DNA from 3 places in the Pseudomonas sp. GW458-11-26-14-LB4 genome. Region 1 is predicted to be linked to each of the others. Evidence: predicted binding sites of a transcription regulator. Region 1 holds the regulator's gene; each other region holds the start of a gene.
The links. Region 1 encodes sigma-54, which starts transcription at its own class of promoters, with help from an activator protein. Its sites were predicted from a motif close to ANTGGCATNNANNTTGCTNT; they were not measured.

Region 1 (7,294 bases):
CGCGGTGAAGTGAACTCCGGTGGCACCGAGGTCGAGCTGATCGACTCGGTACGCGTCAAGCGCACCGACGAAAAGAACCGCGACACCCTGATCACCTCCACTCGCATGACGGTGTTCCCGCAGCAGCAATATGCGCAGACCCAGCAACCCGTTAGAATCGACGGCGCTGGCGGTGTATCGACTGGCGTAGGAATGAAAGCGTATTTGAAGGAAAGCAGGATACACCTGCTATCGAACGTAAGAGGACAGTATGAGGCTCGTTAAAACCCTCCCTATTTTGCTCAGTCTGGGCGCAGCACTGGGAAGCGTGAGCGCCTGGGCTCTGCCGAACGATCAAGAGCAGCCAATCCGTATTCAGGCCGACGATGCCCAGCTGGACGACAAGAACGGCGTTGCTACCTATAAAGGTGACGTGATCATCACTCAGGGTTCGATGATCGTCAAAGGCAATACCGTGACCATCACCCGCACCCAGACCGGCGATATCGACGTCGTGACCTCGGTGGGCAACCTTGCCTACTTCGAGCAGTTGCAGACGGCGGGCGACACCAAGCCTGTACAGGGCTGGGGCGTGACCATTCAGTACCACGCCGCGCAAAACCGCGTTGTGCTGATCGACAAGGCGAAAGTCGTCGACAAGGACAACAACACCACTCAGGGCGAGAAAATCGTCTATGACACGGTGAAAAAGCTGGCCAGCGCTGGTCGTGCCACCGGCAACAAGGTCACCGAAGCGCGTCCGCGCATTGACATGGTGATCCAGCCGAAGAAGAAAACCGACGAGAAAACCCAGTAATGGCAACTCTGAAAGCTCAGCACCTGGCCAAGGCCTATAAAAGCCGCCAGGTCGTGCGCGACGTCAGCCTGTCGATCGACAGCGGTCAGATCGTCGGCCTGCTCGGCCCGAATGGCGCCGGCAAGACCACCTGCTTCTACATGATCGTCGGTCTGGTCCAGGCCGATCAGGGTCGCGTACTGATCGACGATCTGGACGTCAGCCACCAGCCGATGCACGGTCGCGCCAAGGCCGGTATCGGCTATCTGCCGCAAGAAGCGTCGATCTTCCGCAAACTGTCGGTAGCCGACAACATCATGGCCATCCTTGAGACCCGTCAGGAGCTCGACAAGGCCGGTCGTCGCAAGGAGTTGGAAAGCCTGCTGCAGGAATTCCACATCAGCCACATCCGCGACAACCTCGGCATGAGCCTGTCCGGTGGTGAGCGCCGCCGGGTGGAAATCGCCCGTGCACTGGCCACGGCACCGAAATTCATCCTGCTCGACGAACCGTTCGCCGGTGTCGACCCGATCTCTGTCGGCGACATCAAGCAGATCATCCACCACCTCAAGGCCAAGGGCATCGGTGTACTGATCACCGACCACAACGTCCGTGAGACGCTGGATATCTGCGAAACCGCCTACATCGTCAACGATGGCCAGTTGATCGCCGAAGGCGACTCCGCGACCATCCTCGCCAACGATCTGGTGAAGGAAGTCTACCTGGGCCACGAGTTCCGCCTGTAAGCTCGACGGTATTCGACCAGCCGTCCGGGTGCTGTAACGTTGAAGCGCTTTTTTATACGCTTTTATTGTTACAGCGCTCTAGGCAAACACGACAGTTTCAGGCATATAATTTGCTTAAGTTTGGCGCTCCGGCGCCCTGTAGTGGATGGCGCATAGCGCCGGCGAATAAGGTGTTAAGCCCCTGCCATGAAACCATCGCTAGTCTTGAGAATGGGCCAGCAGCTGACGATGACACCGCAGCTGCAACAGGCCATCCGCCTGCTCCAATTGTCTACCCTGGATCTGCAACAGGAAATCCAGGAGGCTCTGGAATCCAATCCGATGCTCGAACGCCAGGAAGACGGCGACGACTTCGACAACTCCGATCCCATGGCCGACAACGCCGAACAGAAGCCCAACACCGAGATCCAGGAACCTTCTTATCAGGAGACCGCGCCGACAGTCGACAACCTCGAAGACGGCGAATGGAACGAGCGAATCCCCAACGAACTGCCCGTTGACACCGCCTGGGAAGACGTCTACCAGACCAGCGCCAGCAGCCTGCCGAGCAGCGACGATGACGAGTGGGACTTCACCACCCGCACCTCCGCCGGCGAGAGCCTGCAAAGCCACCTGCTGTGGCAGTTGAACCTCGCACCGATGTCCGACACCGATCGCCTGATCGCCGTCACCCTGATCGATTGCATCAACAATCAGGGCTACCTGGACGAAACCCTCGAAGAAATTCTCGAAGCCTTCGATCCCGAGCTCGACATCGAGCTGGACGAGATCGAAGCCGTCCTGCACCGCATCCAGCAATTCGAGCCGGCAGGCATCGGCGCACGCAACCTGGGCGAATGCCTGCTGCTGCAATTGCGCCAGCTGTCGGCCAAGACCCCTTGGCTGGCCGAGGCCAAACGTCTGGTCACCGATTACATTGACCTGCTCGGCAGCCGCGACTACAGCCAGCTGATGCGGCGCATGAAGCTCAAGGAAGATGAACTGCGCCAGGTCATCGAACTGGTGCAGAGCCTCAATCCGCGCCCAGGCTCGCAGATCGAATCCACCGAAGCCGAGTACGTGGTGCCTGACGTCATCGTGCGCAAGGACAACGAGCGCTGGCTGGTCGAGCTGAACCAGGAATCGGTACCGCGCCTGCGGGTCAACGCCCAATACGCCGGTTTCGTGCGCCGTGCCGACACCAGCGCCGACAATACCTTCATGCGCAATCAGTTGCAGGAAGCTCGCTGGTTCATCAAGAGCCTGCAGAGCCGCAACGAAACCCTGATGAAAGTAGCCACCCAGATCGTCGAGCATCAGCGCGGCTTTCTGGAGTACGGCGACGAAGCCATGAAGCCGCTGGTCCTGCACGACATTGCAGAGGCGGTTGGCATGCACGAGTCGACGATTTCCCGGGTGACCACGCAGAAATTCATGCATACCCCACGGGGCATATATGAACTGAAATACTTTTTCTCCAGCCATGTGAGCACCTCAGAAGGCGGTGAATGCTCGTCCACGGCGATCCGCGCGATCATCAAGAAACTGGTTGCCGCGGAAAATCAGAAAAAGCCGTTGAGTGACAGCAAGATCGCTGGTTTACTGGAGGCACAAGGCATTCAGGTGGCTCGCCGCACCGTCGCCAAGTACCGCGAATCCCTCGGGATCGCGCCTTCGAGCGAACGCAAGCGGTTGATGTAAGCCACGTTACAGCGTTCCAGTGGCAGGCTCTTCGGCCTGCCGCTTTATGCACTGGCAACGAAGGAGAAGCTGTATGCAAGTCAACATCAGTGGACACCAACTGGAAGTTACCCAGCCTCTGCGCGAGTACATCGAGCTCAAGCTCAAGAAGCTCGAAGGGCATTTCGACAAGATCACCAACGTACAGGTCACGATGTGCGTCGAAAAGCTGAAGCAGAAAATCGAAGCCACGCTGCATATTCCCGGCAACGAGGTCGTCGCAAACGCGGAACATACCGATATGTACGCTGCGATCGACGCGTTGACCGACAAGCTTGATAAACAACTCAAAAAGCATAAGGAAAAGACCCAGAGCCTGCTTCAGGGCGCTACCGGTCGATAACCCCCACCCCCATGATCCGACTTGAAAGTATCCTGACCCCCGGCCGTTCCCTGGTGAACGTGCCGGGCGGCAGTAAAAAGAAAGCCCTCGAACAAATTGCCAACCTGATCGCCCGGGAAGTTCCGGATCTGGAGATGCAAGATGTCTTCGAGGCTTTGATTGCCCGTGAAAAACTGGGTTCCACCGGTTTTGGCAACGGCATCGCCATTCCTCACTGCCGCCTCAAGGGCTGCGAAGCGCCGATCAGTGCTCTGATGCACCTTGATGCCCCTATCGATTTCGACGCTATCGACGGCGCGCCTGTGGACCTGCTGTTCGTCCTGCTGGTGCCGGAAGCCGCCACCGATGCGCACCTGGAGCTGTTACGCCAGATCGCCAGCATGCTCGACCGCAAGGACGTGCGCGACAGACTGCGCAGCGCGCCAAGCAACGAAGCCTTGTACCAGGTTGTACTGGAAGAACAGAACAGGCCGTAACCATGCGCTTGATCATTGTCAGTGGCCGTTCCGGCTCGGGTAAAAGTACCGCCCTGGATGTCCTTGAGGACAACGGCTACTACTGCATTGACAACCTGCCAGCCGGCTTGTTGCCAGACCTCGCCGAGCGCGCGCTGGTTCATACCGAAATGCTCCAGCCACAGGTGGCGGTCTCGATCGACGCCCGCAACCTGCCGAGCCATCTGTCACGCTTTCCAGAGTTGCTCGAGGAAGTGCGCAGCCGGCACATCCAGTGTGATGTCCTGTACCTGGACGCCGATGACGAAACGTTGCTCAAACGTTTTTCGGAAACCCGTCGTCGCCACCCGCTCAGCAATGCCAATCGCTCGCTGGCCGAAGCCATCAACGACGAAACCGCGCTGCTGGGCCCGATCGCCGATCTGGCCGACCTGAAGGTCAATACCACCAATCTGAACCTCTACCAGCTGCGCGATACCATCAAGCTGCGACTGTTGAACCAACCGGAGCCGGGGACTGCATTTCTGGTGGAGTCGTTCGGTTTCAAACGCGGCATGCCGGTGGATGCGGATCTGGTGTTCGATGTACGCTGCCTGCCCAATCCGTACTGGAAACCGGAATTACGCGCACAATCCGGGCTCGATGAGCCTGTGGCGGAATACCTGGCGGCGCAGCCGGAAGTCGAAGAGATGTTCCAGGACATCTATGCGTACCTGTTCAAATGGCTGCCGCGCTTCGCTGCGAGCAATCGCGCTTATGTGACCATTGCCATTGGCTGCACCGGCGGACACCACCGTTCCGTCTACCTGACCGAACGCCTGGGTCAGGCCCTGCAGAAAACCCTGAAGAACGTCCAGGTTCGCCACCGCGACCTCAGCTAAAGGATTCACACCGCGATGCCTGCTCTGGAAATCGAAATCATCAACAAGCTGGGCCTGCATGCCCGGGCGTCGGCAAAGTTCGTTGGCGTGGCGGGTCAATATCCCGACTGCACGATCAGAGTGGGTCGCACCCCGGAAACCACGGTTGATGGCAAAAGCATCATGGCGATGATGATGCTCGCCGCCGGCAAGGGCACCAAAATCCACCTGAGTACTGAGGGTCATCAGGAACAGGAAGCCATGGATGCGCTGGTCGCGCTGATCAACAACTACTTCGACGAAGGCGGTTGAAAGCCTTTAGTGTCGAGGGAGGGAGCAAGCCTCCCTCTCATCCCAACGCCGTATCCATCACCATCATCAGGCAGAACCCGATCAACAATCCCAGGCTCGCCAGCTTGTCGTGACCATTGCGCCGCGACTCCGGGATCACTTCGTGAGTCACCACCAACAGCATTGCCCCGGCCGCCAGCGCCAGTCCCAGGGGTAATAACAGTTCCGCCAGGCTGACCAGCCACGCACACAGCAGTGCAAACACCGGCTCGACCAGGCCCGATGCCGCCCCGATCAGAAACGCCTTGACCCGCGACATCCCGGCTCCGGCCAACACCAGCGCAATGACCAGTCCTTCCGGCACATCCTGCAAGGCGATGCCCATCGCCAGGCTGTCAGCATCCGGCATGCCGCCGCCAGCGGAAACACCGACGGCCATGCCTTCCGGGATGTTATGGGCAATGATGGCAAACACGAACAACCAGATACGTGGCGGAATCACCGGATGCTCGACAGTGCCGATGAGCATTTCCGGCGAAGCCCCGGACACCTTGCGATCCACCAGATACAGGCCGAACGCCCCGAGCATGATGCCGAAACAGATCAAACCACTGGCGCCCCACGGGCCAAGCCCCAGACTTTCGGCGGCAGCGATTCCCGGCACGATCAGCGAAAACGCGGTTGCCGCCAGCATCACGCCGGCGCCAAAACCCAGCAGCGTATCGCCCAGCGCCTGGGGCATGTTGCGGATCACCAGCACCGGAACCGCGCCGAGTGCGGTGCCGAGGGCGCAGATCGCGCCGCCCTGCAATGCCCGCGACAACTTCGGTTCCAGATTCAGCCATTCCAGTCCGTGGGCGACCAGCAAGGTCATGCCCGCCAACAGCAACAGCGAACCGATTGCGTAACGAAACATACGCCCACTTCCGATCGCCAGTGTTTCAGTGCCCATAGTCACCCTTGGATTGTTTTTATAGGAGACTTAAACCAGCGCGGCCTGATAGCGCGCAGCGACTTCTGGCCAGTTGATCACGTTGTAGAACGCGCTGATGTATTCCGGCCGACGGTTCTGATAGCGCAGATAGTAGGCGTGCTCCCACACGTCGAGGCCGAGAATCGGCGTGTTGCCGTTCATCAGTGGGCTGTCCTGGTTACCGCTGCTTTCCACCACCAGTTTCTTTTCCGGGTTGACGCTGAGCCACGCCCAGCCACTGCCGAAGCGGGTCAGCGCGGCTTTGGTGAAGGCTTCCTTGAAGCTGTCGAGGCCGCCCAGTTGCTCATCGATCGCCTTGGCCAGCGCACCGTCAGGTTTGCCACCGCCGTTGGGCACCATCACTTCCCAGAACAGCGAATGGTTGGCATGACCGCCGCCCTGGTTGATCACCGCCGCACGAAGCTTTTCCGGCAGTTGCTGGACGCTGGCGACCAGCTTCTCCACCGGCCAGTCCGCGAATTCGGTGCCCTCGACCGCAGCGTTCAGATTGTTGATATAAGTCTGATGATGCTTGGTGTAGTGGATCTCCATGGTTTGCGCATCGATGTGCGGTTCCAGTGCGTCGTAGGCGTAAGGCAAGACTGGCAGGGTAAAAGCCATTTCAGTGGACTCCATGGTGATGTTGGGCAGGCACGCGGCGCGCATTGCCGGTATCCGGGTGCAGCAAGCGTTGGGTGCGCGGGTATTCGCCGTGTTCGCTGATGAAATTGAGCAGCTCGACGTAGGTCTTGCTGCTCTGGCGAAGGGCCGCTTCACGCAGCGCCGGGCGCAGGCGCTCGTCCTGCATGGTCTGCAACAGTCGTTGATGGATCGCGCACAGGTACTCGGCGCTCTCCTCCGGCTGGTTCAGGCGCAGATGCAGGTCGGCCAGGTTGTGATGAGAAATGACGCAGGCCGCCACCGCTTCGTCGGCATCGGCCCAGCGCTCGAACAACACCTGTGCCAAAGCCAGGGCTTGCAGGTAAGCCTCGCGGGCATCGATCAGCTCGCCCAGCATGAAGCAGCGATTGGCCCGTTCGATCGTGCGTTTCCAGTGCTCCATGGTGAACCTCCAAAGCGGTTGCGGTGCTTACACGCCGCCGGCGGTGAGTTTCTCGGGATTGAGCAACTC
Region 2 (7,294 bases), on a different contig from region 1:
TCTGACCCTTGATCAGATCAACCAGCTCATTGGTCAGGTTAACGTTCGACTCCTCCAGCGAGTTCGAAACAACCGAACCCAGCGTACCGGTCTCCGGCGCATCGTAGCCCGGAATACCCGAAGCGTAAGTCTCTTTCCAGCTGGTACCACCAATCGGCTGAAGACCCTGCTCGTTGGTGAAGCTCGCCAGCGCAACCTGGCCGATGGCCTTGCTCTGGTTGTTGCTGAAGTTGGCAAACAGCGTACCGGTACCGTCGATGGTCAGGTTGGTGATCTGGCCAGTCGCGTAACCATCCTGAGTCGGGATCGAACGCGCGGTGTCAGCGTTGAACTGAGTGGTCTTGGCCATCGAAATGGTGATGCCAGCCGGGTTCGCCGAAGCACCGTTGGCCTTCCACACGCCGTTGGTGACAGTACCCGGTACCCAGCCAGTGAGTTTCAGGTCGCTGCTGATCACGGCAGGCGGCGTGCTGACCTGAGTCAGTTGACCGGTGGAGTCGAAGGTCATGGTCGAAGCGACAGGTGCGGTGACTTTCGGATCGCTGCCGGTAGCATCCGGGTTACGACCGTCTACCAGGGTGTAGACCTTCCAGGTGTTGGCACCGGTTTTCACCATGTATTGGTCCATGACGTGGGAGTTACCCTGGCTGTCATAGATCGGGGTGCTGAACGACTTGGTGTAGGTCTCGGTCTTGCTAGGGTCGAACTTGCCGGCCGCCACTGTGTCGTCGATCACCGGAGCGGTCGAGTTCAGGTTGATGGTCGAGGTCACCAGCGAGGTGGACTTCGGCGCGAGGTTCGAGGTGTCGATCTTCAGGTCGGTCAACACGCCGTTGATGACCTTGCCGTTGGAGTCCACACCATAGCCTTGCAGACGCGAGGTGTAGTCGGTGTTGGTGATGAAGCCGTCCTTGTCGACCTTGAACGTACCGGCACGGGTGTAGGAGATCGAGCCGTTGTTGCTCAGGGTGAAGAAGCCCGAACCGTTGATGCCCATGTCCAGCACGTTGCCGGTGTTGTTGATGTCGCCTTGGGTGAACTGCTGGGAAACGTTGGCCAGGCGCACACCGTTGCCGATGACCTTGCTGCCGCTACCCAGGCGAGTGGCCGAGTAGACGTCTTCGAATTCTGCACGGGACGATTTGAAACCGGCGGTCGCAACGTTGGCGATGTTGTTGCCGGTCACGTCCAGTTGCTTGTTGGCTGCATAGAGACCGCTAAGGCCGATATTGAAAGACATATTCCACTCCTTTGTGCCGGTTAGTCGGCTCTATATACCAATGGTTTGTACTTTGGACAGGGCAACGGTGCCCTTGCCGGACAGGTTGAGCATCAGCTCGCCACCGGTCTGGCTGATCGTCACGCTGGTGACCGTGGCTGGCAGGTAGGTCGCCATATCGGTCGAGGTACCGTTGATCGAGGCGTTCGCCTTGACGGTGTAGGTACCGGTTTTCACCAGGTTGCCGTCCTTGTCCTTGCCGTCCCATGTGAAGCTCGCATTGCCGGCGGCGCGGCTGCCCAGGTCGATGGTGCGAACAACGGTGCCGCTGCTGTCGGTGATGGAGACGGTGCCGCCGGCAATCGACGACGGAACGGTGACCGAACCGGTCATGCCTTTGCTCGGATCGTCGAGCTGTACCGAGTTGGTCTGCACGATCACGTTGCGGCCGACCAGCGACGAAGCCTGCAGGGCTTGCGACGAGTTGTAGTTGCCGGCCAGCGAGCTGACGGTGCTGTTGAGGGTGGTGATCCCCTCAAGGCTGCTGAACTGCGCCAACTGGGCAACGAATGCGCTGTTGTCCTGCGGGTCGAGCGGGTTCTGGTTCTTCAGCTGGGTTACCAGCAGTTGCAGGAACGCGTCCTTGCCCAGGGCCTGGCCGCCGGTCGAGCTGTTGGTGGCCGAAGCGATGCCGCCGGTGGTCGTGCTACTGGTCTTCTTCGAAGAGTTGGCCAGTATGTCGTTCATCGTCAGGCTGCTGGTGGTATCGGTAACACTCATGGCAGTCGCCCCTTATTACTGACCGAGGGTCAGTACCTTCTGCATCATGGTCTTGGCGGTGTTCATCATTTCGGCGTTGGTCTGGAACGACCGGCTCGCGGAAATCATGTCAGCCATTTCTTCCACCACGTTGACGTTCGGGTAGTAGACGTAGCCCTTTGCGTCGGCTGCCGGATGGTTCGGCTCGTAGCGCGCTTCGAGGTTGCTCTGGTCTTCGACCACGCCCATGACCTGCACGCCCTGGCCCGCAGCATCCTGGTTCTGGAACAGCGAATTGCTGCCGCCGCTCTGGCCGCCCTGGAACATGGTGGCGAATACCGGGTGACGGGCACGGTAGGTCTGATCGATGCTCGACGAGACGGTCTCGGCGTTGGCGATGTTCGAAGCCACGGTGTTGAGGCGGGTGGTCTGGGCGCTCATGCCGCTGCCGGCAATGTTGAAAACGCTGGACAGGGACATGGATTACTCTCCGCGCAGGGCTGATACCAGCCCTTTGAATTTGCTGTTGAGCAGGGTGAAGCTGGCCTGGAAGCCGACCGCGTTTTCCGCGTAGTTCGACTGTTCCAGCTGGGCGTCCACGGTGTTCTGGTCGATCGACGGCTGCATCGGCGTGCGATACATCAGCGACTCGTCGCCATTGCCCAGCCCTTCAGCTTCGATGTGACGGCTGTTGGTCATGTTCAGGGCGATGGTGCCGTTGGCGTTCTTCTGGCTCTGTGCTTCGAGCACTTTGGAGAACTCCAGATCCCGCGCCTTGTAGTTCGGGGTATCGGCGTTGGCGATGTTGTTGGCCAGCACTTCGGCACGCTGGGCGCGGAAGCCCAGAGCCTTTTCGTGAATGCCGAGCGCTTTATCGAAGCTGATGCTCATGTCGGGAACCTTCAGGTGACCGGATTTTTCGTAACAGGGTTATAGCAAGCGGCGTGCCAGTTTGAGAAAGCCCCGGATTACGGGGCTTTGCGCGGAACCGGCAACGCGGCAATGCCAGAAAAGCGGCAACCGGTTTCCGCCGGACGCCGCTTTTCTGCCGCCGCCTGCCACCGGCAAAACCTTCAGGCATAAAAAAACGGGAGCCCCTGAGGACTCCCGTTTCTTGTGTTGCCGGTCTTGATCACTTCGCCTGGTAGATGATCCCCGGGCTGCACTGAACCATCTGGTAATGATCCGGCAGACCGTTCAGCGCCTCGGAAGCGCCAAGGAACAGATAACCGCCCGGCTTCAGCGTGCTGTGGATGCGCAACAGGATGTCCTTCTTCACCTCGGCGGAGAAGTAGATCAGCACGTTGCGGCAGAACACGATGTCGAACTTGCCCAGGCTTGCGTAGCTGTCGAGCAGGTTGAACGAGCGGAACTCCACCCGGTTCTTGATCGGTGCCTTGATCACCCAGCGCCCCGGCCCTTTCGGGTCGAAGTAGCGCTGCAGACGATCGGCGGACAGACCGCGACCGATTGCCAGGCTGTCGTACTCGCCGGTCTTGCAGTTGGTCAGCATGCTGCCGGACAGATCGGTGGCAACGATCTGCACACCCATCTTCAACTGGCCGATGTTGGTCCGCTCGAACTCGTCGATCGACATCGACAGCGAATAGGGTTCCTGACCCGACGAGCAGGCCGCCGACCAGATCCGCAGACGCTGGTTGGGAGCGGCCTTGATCGCTTCGGGCAGCACCTTGTTCTTCAAGACTTCAAACGGATAGGTGTCGCGAAACCACAGGGTTTCGTTGGTCGTCATGGCATCGACCACCTGCTCGCGCAAACCGCTGCGCGGCTGGGTCTGGATGCGCTGAACCAGCTCACCCAGGGACTTGATGCCTTGCTGCTCCATCAGTTTGTTGAGACGGCTCGACACCAGGTACTGCTTGTTTTCACCGAGCAAAATGCCACAGGCTTTTTCCAGGAAGACCCGGAACTGTTCGAAATCCAAATTACCCGTAGACAAATGATGCCGCCTCTTAAATCGTGTTGAACGCCAGGGGCAAAAGGCCCTTAGCTGATATCTGCTGCTTTGATCCGGTCGACTACCCGGGATGCCAGGTCATCAGGACGGAATTTGGCCAGGAAGTCATCGGCACCGACTTTCTTGACCATCGCCTGATTGAACACACCCGACAACGAAGTATGCAGGATGATATGAAGCTTTTGCATGCGAGGGTCGCTGCGGATCTCGGCCGTCAGGGTGTACCCGTCCATCTCCGGCATTTCGATGTCGGAGATCATCATCAGGAACTCTTCTTCCGGCTTCTTGCCCTCGTCGACCAGCTTGCGCAGGTAATCCAGCGCCTGCTTGCCGTCGTTCAACGCCACCACTTCGACGCCGACCGTCTGCAGGCAACGCGTCACCTGCTTGCGCGCCACCGACGAGTCATCGACCGTCAGCACCCGCAGCGACAACGCCTTGCTCTGGGTCTCGACATCCACCACGCCGACCGAAATCGCTTCCGGCGTCGGCGCAACTTCCGCCAGCACCTTCTCGACGTCGATGATTTCGACTAACTGATTGTCGACCCGAGTCACAGCGGTCAGGTAATGATCGCGTCCGGTGCCCTTGGGCGGCGGATGGATCTCTTCCCAGTTCATGTTCACGATACGTTCCACCGAGCGCACCAGGAAACCCTGCGTCTTGGTGTTGTATTCCGTGATGATCACGAACGGACTGTTCTTGTCTTTCAAAGCACCGGAGCCGGTCGCCATCGCCAGATCAAGGATCGGAATGGTCGCCCCCCGGATATTCGCCACCCCGCACACGACAGGACTGGACTTGGGCATCAGCGTCAGTTGCGGGCATTGCAGCACTTCCCGAACCTTGAACACGTTGATCCCGTAGAGCTGCTGGCCGTCGAGACGGAACAACAACAGCTCCAGGCGATTCTGCCCCACCAGTTGCGTGCGCTGGTTCACCGAATCCATTACACCAGCCATGCCCAGACTCCTACACCAACGCCAAGTGTTGTTGCGACGCACATTCATTGCTAAACGGCACGGCGCTTGCTTTTTAACTCGTATGAACGCTCAAACGACATTTTTCCGACGCCTGACATCTCCCCTCCGCAGAGGGCTTTGCGCGATGTCCGCCATTTGCCTTTTTTTCGCTGGCAGCCCTGCCGGTGCTGATGCGGTTACCTTGCCTGACATGCTTATCGGCGTCACTCAGGGCTTTCTTGAATTCACCGTAGAAGACTATCTGGCTACCAGTCAAACGGAAGGCCGTTATGAAATCGAGGTCAACCAGCTCGATCCACGCATGCGCATGCCTATGTGCGACAAGGAATTGACAGCGACACTGGAGAGTCCGGCACGCCCTCTGGGCCGTGTCACGGTCAAGGTCCGCTGCGAAGGCACCTCCCCCTGGACGGTGTTCGTGCCCGCTCAAGTCCGCCTGTTTCGCGAGATTGTGACCACCACGCGACCACTCAAACGCGCCGGCATCATCGAGCCTCAGGACGTGACGTTGCGCGAACGCGACGTCAGCACGATCAATCAGGGTTTCCTGACGTCGGTGGATGAAGCGATCGGACAAAAATTGACCCGACCAACGGTAGCCGATCAAGTCATTACCCTGGTGCATCTGGAACAGGCGGAAGTGGTTCGCAAGGGCGATCAAGTGGTGATCACCGCCCGCAGCGGCACCCTCGCCGTCCGCATGCCGGGCGAAGCCCTGTCGAACGGCGGCCTGAAAGAACAGATTCGGGTGAAAAACCTCAATTCCCAACGGGTTATCAAGGCGCAGGTTATCGCGCCGGGCCAGGTGGAAGTTGCCATGTGAGCGGCCATGTAGCGGTGATGTGAGCGGCTGTATGAACGGATGTTTGAAAAGCCTCTGAGTACTCAAGCAGAAAACTGGCGCTGACCAGAGCTGTTCCCTAAACTGTGCCGCAGCAGGATCTGCAACGGCGCATGCAAGCTCATTGCTAAATGAGCCTAAAGTTTTCCAGGGGATGGCCGAGAACATGGCAAGCGTCCAAATTCCCAGAGGTTTTTAACATGGTCATCGATTTCAGCCGTTTGAACAGCTCCTCGTCACTTACGGGCAGTACACGTACCAGCAACGCCAAGGAAACCGCCGAAACCGGCACCTCCGCGCCGCTGAATACCCCGGCCGAACAGGCCAGTACCGCAAAAAGCGGGGAATCGGTACACCTCAGCAATGAGGCTCAACAGTTGCAGAAGGTCACTGACAAGCTGCGCGATCAGCCTGCCGTCGATAAAGCCCGCGTGGCCGAGTTGAAAGCAGCGATTGCCGATGGCAGCTACAAGGTCGACAGCAACCGTGTAGCCAGCAAACTGCTTAATTTCGAAGCCCAGCGCTAGGCCTCGGTCAGCGCCAGGCTTTTGGACGCTTAAAACCCAAGGCCAGCCATGCACGACACTAATTTATTGCAACTGATCACCGACGACTTTGCTCCAGCTCAACAATTGCTGGAGTTACTGCAAACCGAGTCCCTCGCCTTGCACGGTCGCGACATGCCTCTGCTGGAAGAAATTCTGGCGCGCAAACAGGCATTGATCATTCTGCTCGAACAGCATGGCCGCAAGCGCAGCGAAATCCTCGCCAGTCTCAATCTGTCGCTCGACCGCGCAGGCCTGGAACAACTGGCCAGCCAGTCGAGCATCGGCGATCAGTTGCTGAGCCAGAGCGATGTCCTGACCGACCTGATTGCCCAGTGCCAGGCGGCCAACGTCAAGAACGGCCAGTCGATCATCATGCAGCAGGCCGCCACGGCCAATCAGCTGAAAATCCTCACCGGCGGCGAGCCTCCCGCGCTCTATGACGCCAGTGGCACCTTCTCCAAACTGCAGAAACCGCGCGCGCTCAGCCAGGCGTGATGCTTTCTTCTATGCTTGCGCCCTATCAACGTGCGAAACATGCTGGCAAAATACTGGCCAGCCGTAGTCAAATTTTGTCTGGAGATTGATTTAACGTGTCCAACGATGACGCTCCGCAGCCCCCAAAGGTGCTCACCACGCCCCTGGAGATCTCCAGCAATCTGCGCCAGCTGCAAGAGAGCCACGATCCGCTGATCATCACCTTTCACGAGCGTAGCCAGCGCTTCCAGAGCTACCTGATTGAAGTCGATCGCGAAAACGGTTCGATCAAGCTTGATGAAATGATCCCGCGCGACGGCGAACGTTTTCTGGAAGCAGGCGAACCGTTCAAGGTTGAGGGCTTTCATGATGGCGTGCGCATCGCCTGGGAATGTACAGGAACGCTGAGCATCAAGGATTCCGACGGCGACCGCTTCTACACCGGCGACCTGCCCACCGAAGTGGTTTATCACCAGCGCCGCAATGCCTTCC
Region 3 (7,294 bases), on a different contig from region 1:
TGATCGAGTGGCTCCACCAGGTCACGGTGACTTTGCCCCACTCGGTCAGCAGGCCCGGGTGGTGACCTTCGGCCTCGGAGATCTCGCCGACGGCGTTGGTGAAGGCCAGCGCGTGCTTGAAATTCTTGAACAGGAAGACTTTTTCCAGCTGCATGATGCTGTCGCGTACTTCGATGTTCCAGTCAGGGATCTGCTTGATCAGGATCGGCAGCTCTTCATCGCTGACTTGTGGGGCATCTGCACGGCAGGCTTCGCAATGGGCTTGGTTCAAAGTGGACATGGTGGACTTCCTGAAATCTGAAGGTGTTTTTTTATATTGGCGGTCAGTGTCGCCACGCTAAACCAAAGTGGCGACGACGGACAGACTCACTTGTAAGCAAAAGTCGCGGGTCACGCGGCTTTTGGTTTTGGCGGAAACTTCGGTGCGTGCAGACCCAGCTGCATGCCTTGCTTGACCATGGCCATGATGTCTTCGTGGGCCAGGTCGAACAGGCGCTTGAGGTTCGGCAGGACGAAATACAGCGGTTGCAGGATGTCGATGCGATACGGCGTGCGCATTGCTTCCAGCGGATCGAAGGCTTGATGCTCGGGCTCGTCCGACAGCGAGTAAACGGTTTCTTTCGGCGAAGACAGGATGCCGCCACCGTAGATGCGTTTGCCTTGCGGGGTGTCGACCAGGCCGAACTCGATGGTCATCCAGTACAGGCGCGCCAGATAAACGCGTTCTTCCTTGGTCGCCTGCAGGCCGAGCTTGCCGTAGGTGTGGGTGAATTCGGCGAACCACGGGTTGGTCAGCAGCGGGCAGTGGCCAAAGATCTCGTGGAAAATGTCGGGTTCTTGCAGGTAGTCCAGTTCTTCACGGGTGCGGATGAACGTAGCCACCGGAAACTGCTTGCTGGCGAGCAATTCGAAAAAGGTCTGGAAAGGGATCAGCGCGGGAACTCGGGCAACCTGCCAACCGGTGGTCTCGCCGAGCACCTTGTTGATCTCGCCCAGTTGCGGAATGCGGTCGTGGGGCAGACCGAGTTTTTCGATACCGTCCAGGTATTCCTGGCACGCGCGACCCTCGATCACTTTCAACTGGCGGGTGATCAGCGTGTTCCACACCGCGTGTTCTTCGGCGGGGTAGTCGATAAAACCTTGCGCATCGGGCTCGCGGGCCACGTATTGCGTCTGCTTCATACTGCTCTCCTGCGAGGGGAATTTCGTTCTTGTTATGTCCTGCGATGAACTGAGAAATACCCCGGAACGTTCGTTGTTGCAGCAGGTTGAAGACTGCTGGAGTAGGAAAAGTCTCTTTAATTCGTAAAATTTTCGTTACGCTTCGTGCGATAAGTCGTGTTTGCGGTGACTGTCGGGTTTGAAAAGGCCGATGGCTGTCACATAATCTTGACGACTATCTTGCGCGCTGCGCAGAAAATTCCGGCGCCAGACCGCCTCTTCACCTGTTTCGGGCCTTTATATGCGTATCAAAGTCCACTGCCAGAACCGCATCGGCATCCTGCGCGACATTCTCAATCTGCTGGTGGAGTACGGGATCAACGTCGCCCGTGGCGAGGTGGGCGGTGAGCATGGCAACGCGATCTATCTGCATTGCCCGAACCTGATCAACATTCAGTTCCAGGCGTTGCGACCGAAGTTCGAGGCGATTGCCGGGGTGTTCGGCGTCAAGCGGGTAGGGCTGATGCCTAGCGAGCGGCGGCACATGGAGTTGAATGCGCTGCTCGGTGCGCTGGAGTTTCCGGTGCTGTCGATCGACATGGGCGGCTCCATCGTGGCGGCCAACCGTGCGGCGGCGCAGTTGCTCGGGGTGCGGGTGGACGAGGTACCGGGTATTCCATTGTCGCGTTACGCCGAGGATTTCGACCTGCCGGAACTGGTGCGCGCCAACAAATCGCGAATCAACGGCATGCGGGTCAAGGTCAAGGGCGACATCTTTCTGGCCGACATCGCGCCGCTGCAATCGGAACACGACGACAGCGAGGCCATGGCCGGTGCCGTGCTGACCTTGCACCGCGCGGACCGCGTCGGCGAGCGCATCTATAACGTGCGCAAACAAGAGTTGCGTGGCTTCGACAGCATCTTCCAGAGCTCGAAAGTGATGGCGGCGGTGGTGCGTGAAGCACGGCGCATGGCACCGCTGGATGCACCGCTATTGATTGAAGGCGAAACCGGCACCGGCAAAGAATTGCTGGCACGGGCCTGCCATTTGGCGAGTCCGCGCGGACAGTCGCCGTTGATGGCGCTCAACTGCGCGGGGCTGCCGGAGTCGATGGCCGAGACCGAACTGTTCGGCTACGGCCCCGGTGCCTTTGAAGGCGCGCGCGCCGAAGGCAAGCTCGGGCTGCTGGAGTTGACGGCGGGCGGCACGCTGTTCCTCGATGGCGTCGGCGAAATGAGCCCGCGCTTGCAGGTGAAATTGCTGCGCTTCCTGCAGGACGGCTGCTTCCGGCGGGTGGGCAGCGATGAAGAGGTTTACCTGGATGTGCGGGTGATCTGCGCAACCCAGGTCGACCTGTCGGAATTGTGCGCACGAGGTGAGTTTCGCCAGGACCTGTATCACCGCTTGAACGTGCTTTCGCTGCACATCCCGCCACTGCGCGAATGCCTCGACGGTTTGACGCCGCTGGTGGAGCACTTCCTCGATCAGGCCAGCCGACAGATCGGCTGCCCGCTGCCGAAACTGGCGCCGGCGGCGATGGACCGGCTCAGTCACTACCATTGGCCTGGCAATGTACGGCAGCTGGAGAACGTGCTGTTCCAGGCGGTTTCGCTGTGCGATGGCGGGACGGTCAAGGCCGAGCACATTCGCCTGCCGGATTACGGCGTGCGTCAGCCGCTTGGCGATTTCTCCCTCGAAGGCGGGCTGGACGAGATTGTCGGGCGCTTCGAGAAGGCGGTACTGGAGCGACTGTATTCAGAGCATCCGAGCAGCCGGCAACTGGGCAAGCGGCTCGGGGTTTCGCACACCACGATTGCCAACAAGCTGCGTGAGTATGAAGTCGGCAAGGACGCGTCCGAGTGATCACGGCTGGATCGGGTGTTTGCCGCCAAGCGGCATGACACCGCCGGTTTTTCGACTTCGATACATTTCCCTCATCCTCGCAAAATCCCTCAAGTCCTTTGTTTACCGGGCCCTCAGCCGCCAGAAAAAAGTTGGTCTGCAAATTGCTTATGGCTCAGCAGTACAGCGGTGGGCGGCAAACGTCCGGCATGCAGAGGAAAGAGTGTGGACAAGTACCTTTATGTGGCAATGACCGGCGCCAGCCAGAACGCACTGGCGCAAAAGGCTCATGCCAACAACCTGGCGAACATCTCCACCAATGGTTTTCAGCGCGACCTGGAGCAGGCGCGTTCGATGCCGGTGTTCGGTGACAGCTTTCCGGCGCGTGCGTTTGCCATGAGCGAACGGCCCGCCACCGACTTCACGCCGGGCTCGCTGGTGCAGACCGGCCGTGACCTCGACGTCGCCGTGTCGGGCAACGGCTGGATCGCCGTGCAGAACCCTAATGGCGGTGAAAGCTACGTGCGCACCGGCAGCCTCAATATCGATGCCCTCGGCGTGTTGCGTGCCGGCAACGGCATGCCGGTCATGGGCAATGGTGGACCGATCGCCGTGCCGCCGGAGCAGCAGGTGGAAGTCGGTGAAGACGGCACCATCAGCATCCGTGCGATGGGCGAGGGTCCGCGCGTCATGGCCGAAGTCGACCGCATCAAGCTGGTCAACCCGGACATCAAGAACATGAACAAGGGCCTGGACGGTTCGATTTACACCAAGGACGGCCAGCCTGCGCCGGCCGATGCCAACGTCAAACTGGTGTCGGGTTTCCTGGAGTCGAGCAACGTCAATGCCGTGGAAGAGATGACGTCGGTGCTGGCCCTGGCCAAGCAGTTCGAACTGCACGTCAAGATGATGAATACCGCCAAAGACGACGACCAGGCCATGGCTCGGGTCTTGCAGATCAGCTAATTATCAGAACGTCGCGCCGTAAAACAGGCGCACGAGGAGAATCGAATGCTTCCGGCTCTATGGGTTGCCAAAACCGGTCTGTCCGCCCAGGACACCAACCTGACCACCATTTCCAACAACCTGGCGAACGTGTCGACCACGGGTTTCAAACGTGACCGCGCCGAGTTCCAGGACCTGCTGTACCAGATCAAGCGTCAGCCAGGCGCCCAGTCGACCCAGGACAGCGAACTGCCGTCAGGTCTGCAAGTGGGTACCGGTGTGCGCATTGTCGGCACCCAGAAAAACTTCACCGCCGGCAGCCTGCAAACCACCGAGCAGCCGCTGGACATGGCCATCGACGGTCGCGGTTTCTTCCAGATCCTGCAGCCGGACGGCACCACGTCCTACACCCGTGACGGTACTTTCCACCTCGACTCCAACGGCCAGATCGTCAACGCCAGCGGTTTCGCCCTGGAGCCGGCGATTGTCATTCCGAACAACGCCCAGACCTTCACCGTAGGTCGTGACGGCACCGTGTCGATCACCGTTGCCGGCAACGCCGCGTCGCAAGTGATCGGCAACCTGCAAACCGCCGACTTCATCAACCCGGCCGGTCTGCAAGCGGTGGGCAACAACCTGTTCCTGGAAACCGCCGCTTCCGGTGCACCGCAAGTCGGTACTCCGGGCCTGAACGGTTTCGGCACCACCCTGCAGAACACCCTGGAAACCTCCAACGTCAGCACCGTGGAAGAGATGGTCAACATGATCACCACCCAGCGCGCGTACGAGATGAACTCCAAGGTGATCTCCACCGCCGACCAGATGCTCTCGTTCGTAACGCAGAATCTGTAATCAAGTCTATGAGGCGGCCATGAGGTCGCCTGCAACACCGTGAGGTAAGGGTCATGAAGCGCTTTGTATCTGTTGTGGCATTGAGTGGGGTCGTCTCGCTCGCGGGCTGCGTCGCTCCGACGCCCAAGCCCAATGATCCTTACTACGCCCCGGTGTTGCCGCGCACACCGTTGCCGTCGGCCGCCAACAACGGCTCGATCTATCAGGCCGGTTTCGAACAGAACCTGTACAGCGACCGCAAGGCGTTCCGGGTCGGCGACATCATCACCATCACCCTGAACGAGAGGACCCAGGCCAGCAAGAACGCCAACTCGCAGGTGGCCAAGAACAGCAAGACCGGCATCGGTCTGACGTCGCTGTTCGGCAGCAGTGCGACCACCAACAACCCGATCGGCAGCAATGACCTGAGCCTGAGCGCCAGCTACGAAGGCGACCGCGCGACCAAGGGTGACAGCAAGGCCGCCCAGGGCAACACCCTGACCGGTTCGATCACCGTGACCGTCGCCGACGTGCTGCCCAACGGCATCATCGCCGTGCGTGGCGAGAAGTGGATGACCCTCAACACCGGCGACGAGCTGGTGCGGATCGCCGGTCTCGTGCGGGCCGATGACATCGCCACCGACAACACCGTGTCCTCGACCCGGGTCGCCGATGCGCGCATCACCTACTCGGGCACCGGCTCGTTCGCCGATGCGAGTCAGCCAGGCTGGTTCGACCGTTTCTTCCTCAGCCCGCTGTTCCCTTTCTAGGTGGCTACGTTGAATTTCAGAAGTCTCATGATGGCCGCGTTCCTGTTGTCGGCGGCCTTCAATGCACAAGCCGAACGGTTGAAGGACATCGCCAGCATTTCCGGCGTGCGTTCCAACCAGTTGATCGGCTATGGCCTGGTGGTCGGTCTTAACGGCACCGGCGACCAGACCACGCAGACCCCGTTCACCCTGCAGACCTTCAACAACATGCTCTCGCAGTTCGGCATCAAGGTGCCGCCGGGATCTGGCAACGTGCAGCTGAAAAACGTTGCGGCGGTATCGGTGAGTGCCGATCTGCCGGCGTTCGCCAAGCCGGGTCAGCAGGTCGATATCACCGTGTCGTCCATCGGTAACTCCAAGAGCCTGCGCGGCGGCACCCTGTTGCTGACCCCGCTCAAGGGTATCGACGGCAACGTTTACGCCATAGCCCAGGGCAACCTGGTGGTTGGCGGTTTCGACGCCGAAGGTCGTGACGGTTCGAAGATCACCGTCAACGTTCCGTCGGCCGGTCGCATCCCTGGCGGTGCGTCGGTCGAGCGTTCGGTGCCGAGCGGTTTCAACCAGGGCAACAGCCTGACGCTGAACCTCAACCGTTCCGACTTCACCACCGCCAAGCGCATCGTCGACAAGATCAACGACATGCTCGGCCCTGGCGTTGCCCAGGCCATCGACGGCGGTTCGATCCGTGTGACCGCGCCGCTCGATCCGAGCCAGCGTGTCGACTACCTGTCGATCCTGGAAAACCTCGAAGTCGACCCGGGTCAGGCCGTGGCGAAAGTCATCATCAACTCGCGTACCGGCACCATCGTCATCGGCCAGAACGTGAAGGTATCGCCGGCCGCCGTGACCCACGGCAGCCTGACCGTGACCATCACCGAAGACCCGATCGTCAGCCAGCCAGGCCCGCTGTCCAACGGCCAGACCGCCGTGGTACCGCGCTCGCGGGTGAATGCCGAGCAGGAAGCCAAGCCGATGTTCAAGTTCGGCCCGGGCACCACCCTCGACGAGATCGTCCGGGCGGTGAACCAGGTCGGCGCAGCGCCGGGTGACCTGATGGCCATCCTCGAAGCACTGAAGCAGGCCGGCGCGTTGCAAGCCGACCTGATCGTGATCTGAGGACGGCGACCATGGATATGCGCAAAAGCGGTCTGGTCAGCAGCAGCGATTCGGGTTCGTACTCCGACCTCAATCGTCTGAACCAGCTGAAGGTCGGCGACAAGAACAGCGACGGCAACATGCGCAAGGTTGCGCAGGAATTCGAATCGCTGTTCCTCGGTGAAATGCTCAAGTCGATGCGTTCGGCCACCGAAGCGCTGGGCCAGGACAACCCGCTCAACACGCCGGCCGCCAAGCAGTATCAGGAAATGTACGACCAGCAACTGGCGGTTTCCATGTCCCGCGAGGGCGGTGGTATCGGTCTGGCCGACGTGCTGATCAAGCAGATGTCGAAGAACAAACCGATGGCGCCGGGCGAGGCTGCGGCCGCATCCGCCGCCAAGCAGGAAGAAGCCAAAGCCAAGGCCGCTGCCGTAGCCACGCCGATTGCCGCCGGCACCGTGGCCACCAATGGCCCGTTGTCGCGACTCAACGGCGAGCGTCCACTGTGGGCGTCGCGTTCGGTGCATGCGCCGAACACCGAACTGACCCATCGCAATGACATGGAAATGATCAACCAGCGTCGTCTGGCGTTGCCGCCGAAACTGGCGGATCGCTTGCTCGCAGGTCTGGTGCCGTCGGCCACGCC

Region 2: flgB (flagellar basal body rod protein FlgB) is a predicted target of sigma-54. The motif match lies at 2,911-2,930, and genes of this name have one in related genera.
Region 3: AC07XZ_RS03860 (flagellar basal body rod protein FlgF) is a predicted target of sigma-54. The motif match lies at 3,156-3,175, and genes of this name have one in related genera.

Annotation. Positions count from the first base shown of each region.
Region 1 is NZ_JBWKYU010000012.1:173,651-180,944, forward strand. Features, by position in the region: gene lptC (LPS export ABC transporter periplasmic protein LptC) at 1-264, shown strand, start outside; gene lptA (lipopolysaccharide transport periplasmic protein LptA) at 251-796, shown strand; gene lptB (LPS export ABC transporter ATP-binding protein) at 796-1,521, shown strand; gene AC07XZ_RS17750 (RNA polymerase factor sigma-54) at 1,708-3,201, shown strand; gene hpf (ribosome hibernation-promoting factor, HPF/YfiA family) at 3,275-3,583, shown strand; gene ptsN (PTS IIA-like nitrogen regulatory protein PtsN) at 3,595-4,059, shown strand; gene rapZ (RNase adapter RapZ) at 4,062-4,919, shown strand; gene AC07XZ_RS17770 (HPr family phosphocarrier protein) at 4,935-5,210, shown strand; gene AC07XZ_RS17775 (ZIP family metal transporter) at 5,248-6,141, opposite strand; gene AC07XZ_RS17780 (superoxide dismutase) at 6,172-6,783, opposite strand; gene AC07XZ_RS17785 (DUF2753 family protein) at 6,785-7,225, opposite strand; gene AC07XZ_RS17790 (class II fumarate hydratase) at 7,253-7,294, opposite strand, start outside.
Region 2 is NZ_JBWKYU010000021.1:67,801-75,094, reverse strand. Features, by position in the region: gene flgE (flagellar hook protein FlgE) at 1-1,240, opposite strand, end outside; gene flgD (flagellar hook assembly protein FlgD) at 1,271-1,999, opposite strand; gene flgC (flagellar basal body rod protein FlgC) at 2,015-2,458, opposite strand; gene flgB (flagellar basal body rod protein FlgB) at 2,462-2,869, opposite strand; gene cheR (protein-glutamate O-methyltransferase CheR) at 3,111-3,938, opposite strand; gene AC07XZ_RS23755 (chemotaxis protein CheV) at 3,986-4,918, opposite strand; gene flgA (flagellar basal body P-ring formation chaperone FlgA) at 5,001-5,762, shown strand; gene flgM (flagellar biosynthesis anti-sigma factor FlgM) at 5,981-6,307, shown strand; gene AC07XZ_RS23740 (flagella synthesis protein FlgN) at 6,356-6,823, shown strand; gene AC07XZ_RS23735 (flagellar brake protein) at 6,919-7,294, shown strand, end outside.
Region 3 is NZ_JBWKYU010000002.1:231,070-238,363, forward strand. Features, by position in the region: gene AC07XZ_RS03845 (4a-hydroxytetrahydrobiopterin dehydratase) at 1-280, opposite strand, end outside; gene phhA (phenylalanine 4-monooxygenase) at 391-1,182, opposite strand; gene AC07XZ_RS03855 (sigma-54-dependent phenylalanine hydroxylase transcriptional regulator PhhR) at 1,463-3,025, shown strand; gene AC07XZ_RS03860 (flagellar basal body rod protein FlgF) at 3,230-3,970, shown strand; gene flgG (flagellar basal-body rod protein FlgG) at 4,016-4,801, shown strand; gene flgH (flagellar basal body L-ring protein FlgH) at 4,855-5,550, shown strand; gene AC07XZ_RS03875 (flagellar basal body P-ring protein FlgI) at 5,578-6,666, shown strand; gene flgJ (flagellar assembly peptidoglycan hydrolase FlgJ) at 6,678-7,294, shown strand, end outside.